Regions from separate parts of the Brevundimonas sp. Bb-A genome, predicted to be linked through region 2. Evidence: predicted binding sites of a transcription regulator. Region 2 holds the regulator's gene; the other holds the start of a gene.
The links. Region 2 encodes HrcA, which represses chaperone genes, less so after heat shock. Its sites were predicted from a motif close to GTTAGCANTCNNNNNNNNNGANTGCTAAC; they were not measured.
Positions count from the first base shown of each region.

Region 1 (5,900 bases), 120 kb from region 2:
TTTTCGGCGCGGCCCTGGCGGCCTACGCCCATATGGACGCCAGCTGGATCCTGTTCGCCGTCCTGTTTTTGGCGCCCGACGTCAGTTTCGCAGCCTATCTGGCGGGGCCGAGTCTCGGCGCCCTGGGCTATAATCTGGCGCACAGCCTGATCGGCCCCCTCGTGCTGGGAGCCGTGGGGCTCGCCGCATCCATCCCCTCAGCCACGTCCGTGGCCCTAATCTGGCTGGCCCATATCGGCCTGGATCGCGCCCTGGGGTATGGGCTGAAATCGCCTGAAGCCTTTGGCGTGACTCATCTCGGCCTGATCGGACGCGCGCGTTCGCGACCCTGATCAAACCCGGTCCTCGCGGTCCGGCGCGGCGTCGATCGTCAGGACGCGCCGGGGGGTGCGTCTCCCGGCCGGCGGCGAGCGGTGCAGGACCACCGGCAAGTCCGGCCAGGCCTCCCAGCCCGGCGCCGTGCCCTTGATGACGGCGACGTCGCCAGGGCGAAGGGTGCGGACCCGACGACGCGTGCCGATCAGGCGCCCGTCCAGATCCTCGCCGATCTCGCCGGCGAAGGCCCATTCCGGCCCCGGCCCCTCATAGGCGACGATCAGGCGTACCGGCACGGCGTCCTGATGAAACCGCGGGCAGGCGCGGCGGGTCACGGTCTCGCAGCGCGCCCGCCAGGCGTCGCATCCGCTTATCGCCGCCACAATCTCCGCCAATCCCTCGATATCCTGCAGCAACCACTCGGGCGCCGGACCGGACGTGGCGATCCAGCGCCCGTCGCAGTCGGCGGTGAAGTCCGGCGGGGGTAAGGCGTCCGGCGGCATGGGACTGGGCCGCGACCAGATCGCCATCCGCACCTGCGGCTCGAACAGGGTGGTGAAGACCGTGGGCGCCTGCCCCTGGACGACTGCGCCGACCGCCATGGAAAACCTTGCTGACTATGCATGTTATAATATAACGTAACTCTCACAGTCGCCGGGCTGTGGTCAAGCTCGGCGCAGCAGCCGTGGAGCGCCGTCATGTCCGAGTTCAAGACCCTGCCCGTCACCGTCCTGTCCGGCTTTCTCGGGGCCGGCAAGACGACCCTGCTGAACCACGTCCTGGCGAACCGCGACGGGCTGCGGGTCGCGGTCATCGTCAACGACATGAGCGAGGTGAACATCGACGCCGCCCTGGTGCGCGACGGCGGCGGGGCGGACCTGTCGCGGACCGAGGAACGGCTGGTTGAGATGTCCAACGGCTGTATCTGCTGCACCCTGCGCGAGGACCTGCTGATCGAGGTCGGCAAGCTGGCGCGCGAGGGTCGGTTCGACTGCCTGCTGATCGAATCCACCGGGATTTCCGAACCCATGCCGGTCGCCGCCACCTTCGACTTCCGCGACGAGGACGGTTTCAGCCTGTCGGACCTGGCCCGGATCGACACCATGGTGACGGTGGTGGACGCCTTCAACTTCCACCGCGACTATCCCTCGACCGACCGGCTGAAGACTCGCGGCGAACATCTGGGCGAGGACGACGAACGCACGATCGCCAATCTGCTGATCGACCAGATCGAGTTCGCCGACGTCATCGTGCTGAACAAGTGCGATCTGCTCGATGCGACCCAACTCGGGACGCTGAAGGCGATGATGACCCAGTTCAATCCGCGCGCCCGGATCATCCAGGCAGTGCGCGGCGCCGTGCCCCTGGATCAGGTCGTCGGCACGGGCCTGTTCGACATGGAAAGGGCGGAACAGGCGGCCGGCTGGTCCCAGGCCCTGCGCGGCGAGGTGACGCCCGAGACCGAGGAATACGGCGTCTCAACCTTCGTCTACAGGGCGCGCAGACCCTTTCATCCCCGACGCTTCTACGACCTGCTGCAGCGCGAATGGCCCGGCGTCTGGCGCTCCAAGGGCTTCTTCTGGCTGGCCAGCCGGATGGACTATGTCGGTTCCTGGAGCCAGGCCGGGGCCGTGACCGAACATGAATGGGGCGGACTGTGGTGGGCTTCGGCGCCGCGCGAGCGCTGGCCCGACGACAACGCCGAATGGCTGAAGGCGATCGAGGCCGTCTGGCGACAACCCTATGGCGACCGTCGTCAGGAGATCGTCCTGATCGGCAAGGACATGAACCGCGATCTGCTGACCTCCCTGTTCGACGCCGCCCTTTTGAGCCGGTTCGAGATGGAACGCGGACCCAAGGGCTGGGCCAGGCTGGAGGATCCCTTCCCGCATTGGGACCCGCGTCGGGACGCGGCATGACAAAAGGGGCGTCTTGATAAGGCGCCCCTTCTGAATTTCACGTCCGCAGTCTACCAGCGGCGATCGTAGCGATAGTCGCGGCGCTCGTCGCGCCGGTCATAGCGCTGGTCGCGGCGCCAGTCGCGATAATCACGGCGCTGCTCCCAGCGCGGGTCGCGGCTGTTGATGCCGTGCTCGCGTTCCCAGTGGCCCTGGTTCCGGTAGCATTGGCCGCCGCGATAATAGCCGCAGTCCGATCCGCGATTGGACGAGGCTACCGCGCCCAAGGCCGCGCCGGCCAAGGCGCCGCCCGCAATATAGGTTCCGTCGCCATTGCCGTAGACGGCGCCCGCCAGTCCGCCGACGGCGGCGCCGATCAGGGCGTTGCGGGCGGTGTCGTCGCGGTCACGCGACTGGGCCGAAGCCGGGGCGGCGGTCAAGGCCAGGGCGGCGGCGGGGGCGACAACGGCGGCGGTGATTTTCAACAGCTTGGACATGGTCCGTCTCCTCTGAATCGCCTCGCGTCTTCCGGGGATCGCGAGCGTTGAGGTGGTTTTAGCGCGCGCCGTTTGAACGGGTTCGGAGGCCGTGGTTCATCGCGCGTTCATCCGTCGCGGAAGTTTCACACGCGGCGGCGCTTGACGCCCCGCCGCCCTCTGACTAACTCCCGCTCGCGTTAGCACTCTCCGTGGTCGGCTGCTAAAACGGCGGTCGCGGAGAGGCTGACCCATTGTTCAAATCGCCCCATTCGGGGGATCAAGGGAGACAACCGATGGCGTTTCGTCCGCTCGGCGACCGCGTGCTGGTCAAGCGCGTTGAAGAAGAATCCAAGACCAAGGGCGGGATCATCATCCCCGACACCGCCAAGGAAAAGCCCCAGGAAGGCGAAGTCGTCGCCGTCGGCCCCGGCGCCCGCGACGACTCGGGCAAGGTCAACGCCCTGGAGCTGAAGACCGGCGACCGCATCCTGTTCGGCAAGTGGTCGGGCACGGAAGTGAAGATCGACGGCGAAGACCTGATCATCATGAAAGAGTCGGACGTGCTTGGAGTGCTGAGCTAAGGCTCAGCCCTCAGTGGCGAGTGATCAGTGGCGAGTGGCGAGCAGGTTTCCGGACGAAACCGCCGCCGTCGCCCCAATCTCAGATCCTCGCCACTCGCCACTAACCACTCGCCACTCACACAAAAGGAGCTGCCCGCATGGCCGCTAAAATCGTACAGTTCAACACCGACGCGCGCGACAAGATGCTGCGCGGCGTCAACGTCCTCGCCAACGCCGTCAAGGTGACCCTGGGTCCGAAGGGTCGCAACGTCGTGATCCAGAAGTCCTTCGGCGCCCCGCGCTCGACCAAGGACGGCGTCTCGGTCGCCAAGGAAATCGAGCTGGAAGACGCCTTCGAGAACATGGGCGCCCAGATGATCCGCGAAGTCGCTTCGAAGACGAACGACAAGGCGGGCGACGGCACCACCACCGCGACCGTTCTGGCTCAAGCCATCGTGCAAGAGGGCCTCAAGGCCGTCGCCGCCGGCATGAACCCGATGGATCTGAAGCGCGGCATCGACAAGGCCGTCGGCCTGGTCCTGGAAGAGGTCAAGACCAACTCCAAGCCCGTTTCCAACAACTCGGAAATCGCCCAGGTCGGCACCATTTCGGCCAACGGCGACTCCGAAATCGGCGAGCTGATCGCCCAGGCCATGGCCAAGGTCGGCAATGAGGGCGTGATCACCGTCGAGGAAGCCAAGACCGCCGACACCACCGTCGACGTCGTCGAAGGCATGCAGTTCGACCGCGGCTATCTGAGCCCCTACTTCATCACCAACGCCGACAAGATGGAGGCCGTTCTCGAAGAGCCGCTGATCCTGCTGTTCGAGAAGAAGCTGACCTCGCTGCAGGCCATGCTGCCGATCCTGGAAGCCGTGGTGCAGTCGGGCCGTCCGCTGCTGATCATCGCCGAGGACATCGAAGGCGAAGCCCTGGCCACCCTGGTGGTCAACAAGCTGCGCGGCGGCCTGCGCGTCGCCGCCGTCAAGGCGCCGGGCTTCGGCGACCGCCGCAAGGCCATGCTGGAAGACATCGCCATCCTGACGGGCGGCCAAGTCATCTCGGAAGACCTGGGCATCAAGCTGGAGAGCGTCACGCTCGACATGCTCGGCAAGGCCAAGAAGGTCTCGATCACCAAGGACGACACCACCATCGTCGAAGGCGTGGGTGAGAAGGCCGACATCGAAGCCCGCGTGGCCCAGATCAAGCGCCAGATCGAAGACACCACCTCCGACTACGACAAGGAAAAGCTGCAGGAACGTCTGGCCAAGCTGGCCGGCGGCGTCGCGGTTCTCCGCGTCGGCGGCTCGACCGAAGTCGAAGTGAAGGAAAAGAAGGACCGCGTCGACGACGCCCTGAACGCCACCCGCGCTGCGGCTGACGAAGGCATCGTTCCCGGCGGCGGCATCGCCCTGTTGAAGGCCTCCAAGATCCTGGCCGACGTCAAGGGCGACAACGCCGACCAGAACGCCGGCATCGCCATCATCCGTCGCGCCCTGCAGGCCCCGATCCGTCAGATCGCCGAAAACGCCGGCGTCGAAGGCTCGATCGTGGTCGGCAAGGTGCTGGAGAACAACGACGCCTCCTTCGGCTTCAACGCCCAGACGGAAGAGTACGGCGACCTGGTCAAGATGGGCGTCATCGACCCCGCCAAGGTCGTCCGCACGGCCCTGCAAGACGCCGCTTCGGTGGCCGGCATCCTGATCACCACGGAAGCCGCCGTCGCCGACGCCCCCAAGAAGTCGGGCGGCGCCGCCGCTCCTGACATGGGCGGCATGGGCGGCATGGGTGGCATGGACTTCTAAGTCCAAGCCTTCCGACGCTGAAATGCAGAAGGGCGGGACCGCGAGGTCCCGCCCTTTTCTATTGTCGCGCCCGTTCTGTGAGCGTCTGGATTATCGCGCTCAAAATTCGGAGATCGCCCCCGGCCGGCGCGACCGGCTCTTCAGCCACATGACGCCCAATAGATCGGCGAAGGCGACCTTCAGCCGGCCCCAGTTGGTGTATTTCGACCGGCCGGTTTCGCGGTGGCGGTGATCGACGTCCAGATACTGGTTTCGGTAACCCTCGCGGATCATCAGGGCCGGCAGATAGCGGTGGATGTGATCGAAATAGGGAAGCCGCAGGAAGACGTCGCGGCGAAAGGCCTTCAGCCCGCAGCCGGTGTCGTCGGCGTCGTCGCCCAGCAGTCGACGACGGATGCGGTTCGCCCAGACCGAGGCTTGGCGTTTGGCGGCGCTGTCCTGGCGCTTGGCCCGTCGCCCGCCGATCAGACCGACGTCTGCGGGGGCCGCAAGCAGGGCGTCCACCAGCCGGGGCGCATCGGCCGGCGGGTTCTGACCGTCGCCGTCCATCGTCACCACCACCGATCCCCGCGCCGCCAGCACCCCGGTGCGCACCGCCCGGCTCTGGCCCGCATTGGTTCCGTGGGCCAGAACCCGCAAGGTCGGCAGTTCGGCCATGGCCGCCTTCAGCTCGGCCAAGGTCGCGTCCCTGGAGGCGTCGTCGACGAAGATCATTTCATAGGACCGGCCGGCGAAGGCGGCCGCGATTTCACGCGCCAGGGGCACGGCGGCGCCGGCCTCGTCGTGAACGGGAACCACGACGGAGATCTGGGGCGCGTCAGGAGCGATTTGGGCGGTCATGCC
Region 1 covers NZ_CP045456.1:561,430-567,329, forward strand. The annotation lists gene BSP_RS02800 (DUF4260 domain-containing protein) at 1-332, shown strand, start outside; gene BSP_RS02805 (DUF1826 domain-containing protein) at 333-917, opposite strand; gene zigA (zinc metallochaperone GTPase ZigA) at 1,014-2,234, shown strand; gene BSP_RS02815 (hypothetical protein) at 2,285-2,710, opposite strand; gene groES (co-chaperone GroES) at 2,986-3,273, shown strand; gene groL (chaperonin GroEL) at 3,411-5,057, shown strand; gene BSP_RS02830 (glycosyltransferase family 2 protein) at 5,157-5,897, opposite strand.
Region 1: groES (co-chaperone GroES) is a predicted target of HrcA. The motif match lies at 2,889-2,917, and genes of this name have one in related genera.

Region 2 (5,900 bases):
GGAAGACTTCCCCTACACCATCCGCCTGGTCTCCGAGATCACCGAGTCGAACGGCTCGTCCTCGATGGCCACGGTCTGCGGTTCGTCCCTGGCCCTGATGGACGCCGGCGTTCCGCTGGTCCGTCCGGTCTCGGGCATCGCCATGGGTCTAATCCTGGAGCCGTCGGGCGAGTTCGCCATCCTGTCGGACATCCTGGGCGACGAAGACCACCTGGGCGACATGGACTTCAAGGTCGCCGGCACCTCGGAAGGCATCACCAGCCTTCAGATGGACATCAAGGTCCCCGGCATCACCGAGGAGATCATGAAACAGGCCCTGACCCAGGCCTCGGCCGGCCGCCTGCACATCCTCGACGAGATGTCCAAGGCCATGGACGCCCCGCGCGCCTCGCTGGGCGAGCATGCGCCCAAGATCGAAACCATCAAGATCGCGGTCGACAAGATCCGTGAAGTGATCGGTTCGGGCGGCAAGGTGATCCGCGAGATCGTCGAGAAGACCGGCGCCAAGGTCGACATCGCCGACGACGGCACGATCAAGATCGCCGCCAACGACCAGGAGAAGATCGACGCCGCCAAGGCCTGGATCCAGTCCATCGCCTCGGAACCGGAAGTGGGCGCCATCTACTCCGGCAAGGTGGTCAAGGTCGTCGACTTCGGCGCCTTCGTGAACTTCTTCGGCGCCAAGGACGGCCTGGTCCACGTGTCCCAGATTGCTCTGGAACGCGTCGCCAACCCGGCCGACGTCCTGTCGGAAGGCCAGGAGGTCAAGGTCAAGTTCCTGGGCTTCGACGACCGCGGCAAGACCAAGCTGTCGATGAAGGTCGTGGACCAGACCACCGGCGAAGACATCACCGACAAGATCAACGCCGAACGCGCCGAACGCGGCGAGGAGCCGCTGTCGGAAGACACCGGCGGCCGTCCCAAGCGCGAAGGCGGCGATCGCGGCCGTCGCCGTCGCGACTGAGCCTCGGCCTGAGGTTTGAGTGACGAAGGCCCCGCCGGCGACGGCGGGGCCTTTTTCATAACAGCCGTCTCAAGAGCGGCATTCGGCGGGCGGATCCTTGTCCCACAGCTTGCAGGACCGGTCGATCTCGCCCCGGATCAGGGCGCAGGGATTGTCGGCGTGGCAGGGCGGATGGGTGGCCGGGCTGACCTTGATGCAGCGCTCGACCAGACGCGCCGCCGCCGCCTCGCCGATATCCGCGCGGCATGCGGTCTGGGCTGCGAGGCCTCGTTCAGCGCCCGTATCGGGCTGATCCGAAGACGCCGGACCCGGAGCCGTCTCTGCTATGGTCTGCGCGCCCGAACCGGGGGCCGCAGCGGGCGCGGTCCTGTCCTCCCCGGACTGGCAGGCGGCGACCGCGAGGACGGCCGACAGGGCGAAACAGGCGGACAGGAAAGGGCGCATCGACATCTCCGGGCTGAGGGTCATAGCCACGATGACCCGCCTGTTGAACGCGCGAAACCCCTTAAGAGCGCACCGCCTCCAGCGCGGCCTTCTGCAGGGCGAACAGTTCGGCGCAGCCGGTCTCGGCCAGGGCGAACAGACGGTCGAACTCGGCGCGGGTGAAGCCGCGCTTTTCGCCCGTGGCCTGGATTTCGACGATCTGGCCCGAACCGGTCAGGACGAAGTTGGAATCGGCCTCGGCCTCGGAATCCTCTTCATAGTCCAGGTCCAGCACCGGAACCCCGTCGCAGACGCCGCAGGAGACGGCGGCCACCTGGTCCAGGATCGGGTCGGCCTTCAGCACGCCTTCGTCGCGCAGATAGTTCAGGGCCGAGGCCATGGCGACCCAGGCGCCGGTGATGGCGGCGGTGCGGGTGCCGCCGTCGGCCTGGATCACGTCGCAGTCCAGCACCACCTGACGCTCGCCCAACGCCTTCAGATCGACGACGGCGCGCAAGCTGCGACCGATCAGGCGCTGGATCTCCTGGGTGCGGCCCGTCTGTTTGCCGGCGGCGGCCTCGCGGCGGCCGCGGGTGTGGGTGGCGCGAGGCAACATGCCGTATTCGGCCGTGACCCAGCCCTGGCCCTTGCCGCGCATCCAGCCGGGGATGGTCTCCTCGACCGAGGCCGTCACCAGAACCTTGGTATGGCCGAAGCTGATCAGGCACGAGCCCTCGGCGTAGCGATTGACGCCGGTCTCGATGGTCACGGGACGCAGCTGGGCGTCGGTGCGTTGCGAATGGCGCATGAGATGAGTCCTTGGAAGCTGGGGCGGCGGTGATTATCCTGAAAACGTGAGCCTGTATGCCCCCAAAACCCCGCCGTTCGACGGCGGTCCGGCGACGGGCCAGTCTCTGGCGGGGCTGGCCGGGCTGGACGCGCGCGCGCGCGACATCTTCCGGCGCATCGTCGAGAGCTATCTCGAGACGGGCGAACCGGTCGGGTCGCGGACCCTGTCGCTGGGCGGCATCGCCCTGTCGCCGGCCTCGATCCGCAATACGATGCAGGACCTGACCCTGGCGGGCCTTCTGGCCTCGCCCCACGCCTCGGCGGGGCGGATTCCCACCCATGCGGGTCTGCGCCTGTTCGTCGACGGCCTCTTGGAGATCGGCGACCTCACCAAGGAGGAGCGGCGCGAGATCGACGCCCGCCTGGCCGGCCGGGGCCGCAATTTCGAGGCCGCCCTGGACGAGGCGTCCAATCTGCTGTCGGGCCTGGCGGGGGGCGCAGGCGTGGTCTCCAGCCCGGTGCGCGACGCCGGGGTCAAACATGTCGAGTTCGTGGCGCTTGGCGGCGATCAGGCCCTGGCGGTCATCGTCGCCGACGACGGCACGGTGGAGAACCGGATCATGACCCTGGCGGCGGGGGTCACCCCCTCGACCCTGACGGAGGCCTCCAACTTCCTGAACGCGCGGCTGCGCGGCCGGCCCTTCGCCGAGGCCAAGCGGGAAATGACCCAGGAGCTGGAGATCGCCCGGCGCGAGCTGGACCAGGCCGCCGCGCGACTGGTCGAGGACGGTCTTGCCGCCTGGTCCGGCGGGCCGGACCGCGAGCGGGCCCTGATCGTGCGGGGTCGGGCCAATCTGCTGCAGGACGGCGAAGGCCTGGCCGATCTGGAGCGGGTGCGGGTCCTGTTCGACGATCTGGAGCAGAAGGAACAGCTGATCGGCCTGCTGGACGGGGTGGATGCGGCCCAAGGGGTGCGGATTTTCATCGGCGCCGAAACCCGTCTGTTTTCACTTTCGGGTTCCGCCGTGATCGCGGCGCCCTATATGAGCGGCCGACAGCGGGTTCTGGGCGCCATAGGCGTCATAGGACCGGCGCGACTGAACTACGCCCGTGTCATTCCGTTGGTGGACTATACCGCCCGGGTGCTGGGCCGGATGCTGGACGGGAAAGAAACGTGAGCGACAAACCCCAGAACGACGATTTCAACGAACTGGACGCCGACATGGCCCAGGCCAACGCCGAACACGGGCTGGACGCCGATCCGTCCGACGCTCTGGCGCCGCTGGACGCCGTGATCGCCGAGCGCGACGAATGGAAGGACCGCGCCCTGCGCGTCGCCGCCGAGATGGAGAATCTGAAGCGCCGTTCGGAGGCCCAGCAGAACGACGCCCGCGCCTACGCCATCCAGCGCTTCGCCAAGGATCTGCTGGGCGTGGCCGACAATCTGGAGCGCGCCCTGATGGCCGCGCCCAAGGACGCCGAGGGCGCCACGGCCGGTCTGGTGACCGGTCTGGAAATGACCCAGAAGGCCCTGCTGCAGGCGTTCGAGACCAACGGTCTGAAACGGGTCGCCCCCGAGGCCGGCGAGGCCTTCAACCCCCATCTGCACCAGGCCATGATCGAACAGCCGTCGGACACGGTGCCGGGCGGGGCGGTGATCCAGACGATGCAGTCCGGTTTCGAACTCTTCGGCCGCACGATCCGCCCGGCCATGGTGGTGGTGGCCGCCAAGGGATCGGGCGCCCAGCCGTCAAACCCCTATGGCGGCGGCGGCGGCGAACCCCAGACTCACGCCTTCGACGGCAAGGCTTGATCACCGCCCTCCTCTGAGGGGGTTTGTGCTAGTGAATAGTGCTGGTGAGCGGCAGGTGAGCGAGGCGTTCGGCACGACGTTCGAGGCCGCACAATTCTCGCTCACCTTCACCAGCGCCGACACCCCCTCAGAACCGGCGTCGCCAGCCCCCGATCAGGGCGAACTCGGGCGCGGCGTCGGCGGTGTGGCGCGGCTCGCGGCTGGCCACGGCTTGCAGCGACAGGCTGGAGCCGTCCCTCAGACTGCGTTCGCCGCCCAGGATGAAGTCGATCTGACGCCCGCTGGGCGCCGCCGAGAAGCGGCGACGCGAATAGGTCAGGGGGTCGAAATAATCGACCGGCACGTCCGCCAGCCAGGCCGAGAAGGTCCCCCGCTCCATCCGGAGCGGCTGTGAGACGGTGAAGCTGATCCGATCGCACAGGGCGGTGCAACCCGTCAGCAGGGCCAGCCGCCAGTTGGAGCTGATCGCCGCCCCGTCCGTCGACAGGAAACGGCCTTCGGTCTCGGTGGCGCCCACGCCGACCTCGCCGAGCAGGGCCAGACCCGGTCGCAGGGCCCAGTCCCCGCCGACCGCATAGAAGCGGGTCCGCGACGGCAGGGCGAAGTCCGAACCGCCCGGGATGAAGGCCCCCAAGGGCCCCAGCCGTTCGTCCAGGGCGCCCAGGCTCAGCGACAGGCCGCCGTCGGCGCCGCGCCAGGCCAGGGTGGCGCGGCTGTAGGTCGAGGCCGCTTCCTCGACCCGACGCAGCGGCATGCGACGGTCCCCCCCGCCGCTCTCGGCCGCCAGGGTGAAGGCGCCGAGCCGAACCTGACCGCGCGCCGCATGATCGGCCTGGGCCAGGGCGGCGAAACCGTCGCCGGCCGCGCCCTTGAACGGAGAGACGGCGCCGCCGCGACCTTGCCAGGTGGCGAAGTTCAGGCGGCCGATCTCCAGATCCAGCAGGGCCTCCTGGCGGGGTTCGTCGCCCAGCCAGGGCGCGTCGGTCAGGTCGTGGCGGGCCGTCACCGCCTCGACCGGTTCGTCAAGCTGGGCCGCCGTCAGGCTCAGCCGCCCGCCGCGGGGCAGGCTGAGGCTGGTCGTGGCGGTGCGGCTGGGTTCGAACGGCGCAGCCTGGTACGAACGGCTGGGCGCCGTCGGATAGGCGCCGCCCAGCTGGACCGCGAACATTCGATCATAGCCGTCGAACAGCACGGTCTCGAGCGCCGTCTGGCGTGCAAAGGCGTCGCCGAAGGCCGAGCCGACAAAACTGCCGGGCTCCGTCGCGGCGACCAGGGTCGCGCCGTCCGCCAGGGGCACAGAAGTGGTCCCCGCCGGCTGGAAGGCGCGCGCCAGGTCCAGAAGACCGCGGCCATAGACGACGTCGGTCCCGGCGTCTCCGGCGTCCCGCGCAGTCTCTATCAGCAGGGACAGGGCTTGGCGGCCGGTCAGATTGGGAAAGGCGTCCATCAACAGGGCCAGGGCGCCGGCGACGTGCGGGGCCGAGAAGGACGTGCCGCTGACCCGCCAGCAGCTGGTCGTATCGCAGCCTGTGACGATCGCCTCGCCCGGCGCCGAGATATAGCCCGCCGCCGCCACCCCGGCCCTGTTCGAAAAGCTGGACATGGCGTTGGAGGCGTTGTGCGATCCCACCGCGATCACGGCCCCGGCGAAGCGCGGATCGACGGCGTAGCGCGCCGGCCAGCCGGGATTGGCCTCGCCGTCATTGCCGGAGGAGGCGACGATCACCGCCCCCGAATTGACCGCCCGGAGCAGCGCGGCCTCAAAGGCCGAACCCAGACGGTCGTCGCCGCCCAGGGACATGTTGATGATCTTGACCCCATTGGCCACGGCGTAGTCCAGGGCCCGGACCAGGTCCGAACTGCTGAAACAGACGTCGGTGTTCTTCTCCTCGCAGTCGGAGATGTCGGTGC
Region 2 covers NZ_CP045456.1:681,207-687,106, reverse strand. The annotation lists gene pnp (polyribonucleotide nucleotidyltransferase) at 1-964, shown strand, start outside; gene BSP_RS03365 (hypothetical protein) at 1,034-1,408, opposite strand; gene rph (ribonuclease PH) at 1,470-2,195, opposite strand; gene hrcA (heat-inducible transcriptional repressor HrcA) at 2,302-3,354, shown strand; gene grpE (nucleotide exchange factor GrpE) at 3,351-3,989, shown strand; gene BSP_RS03345 (S8 family peptidase) at 4,117-5,900, opposite strand, start outside.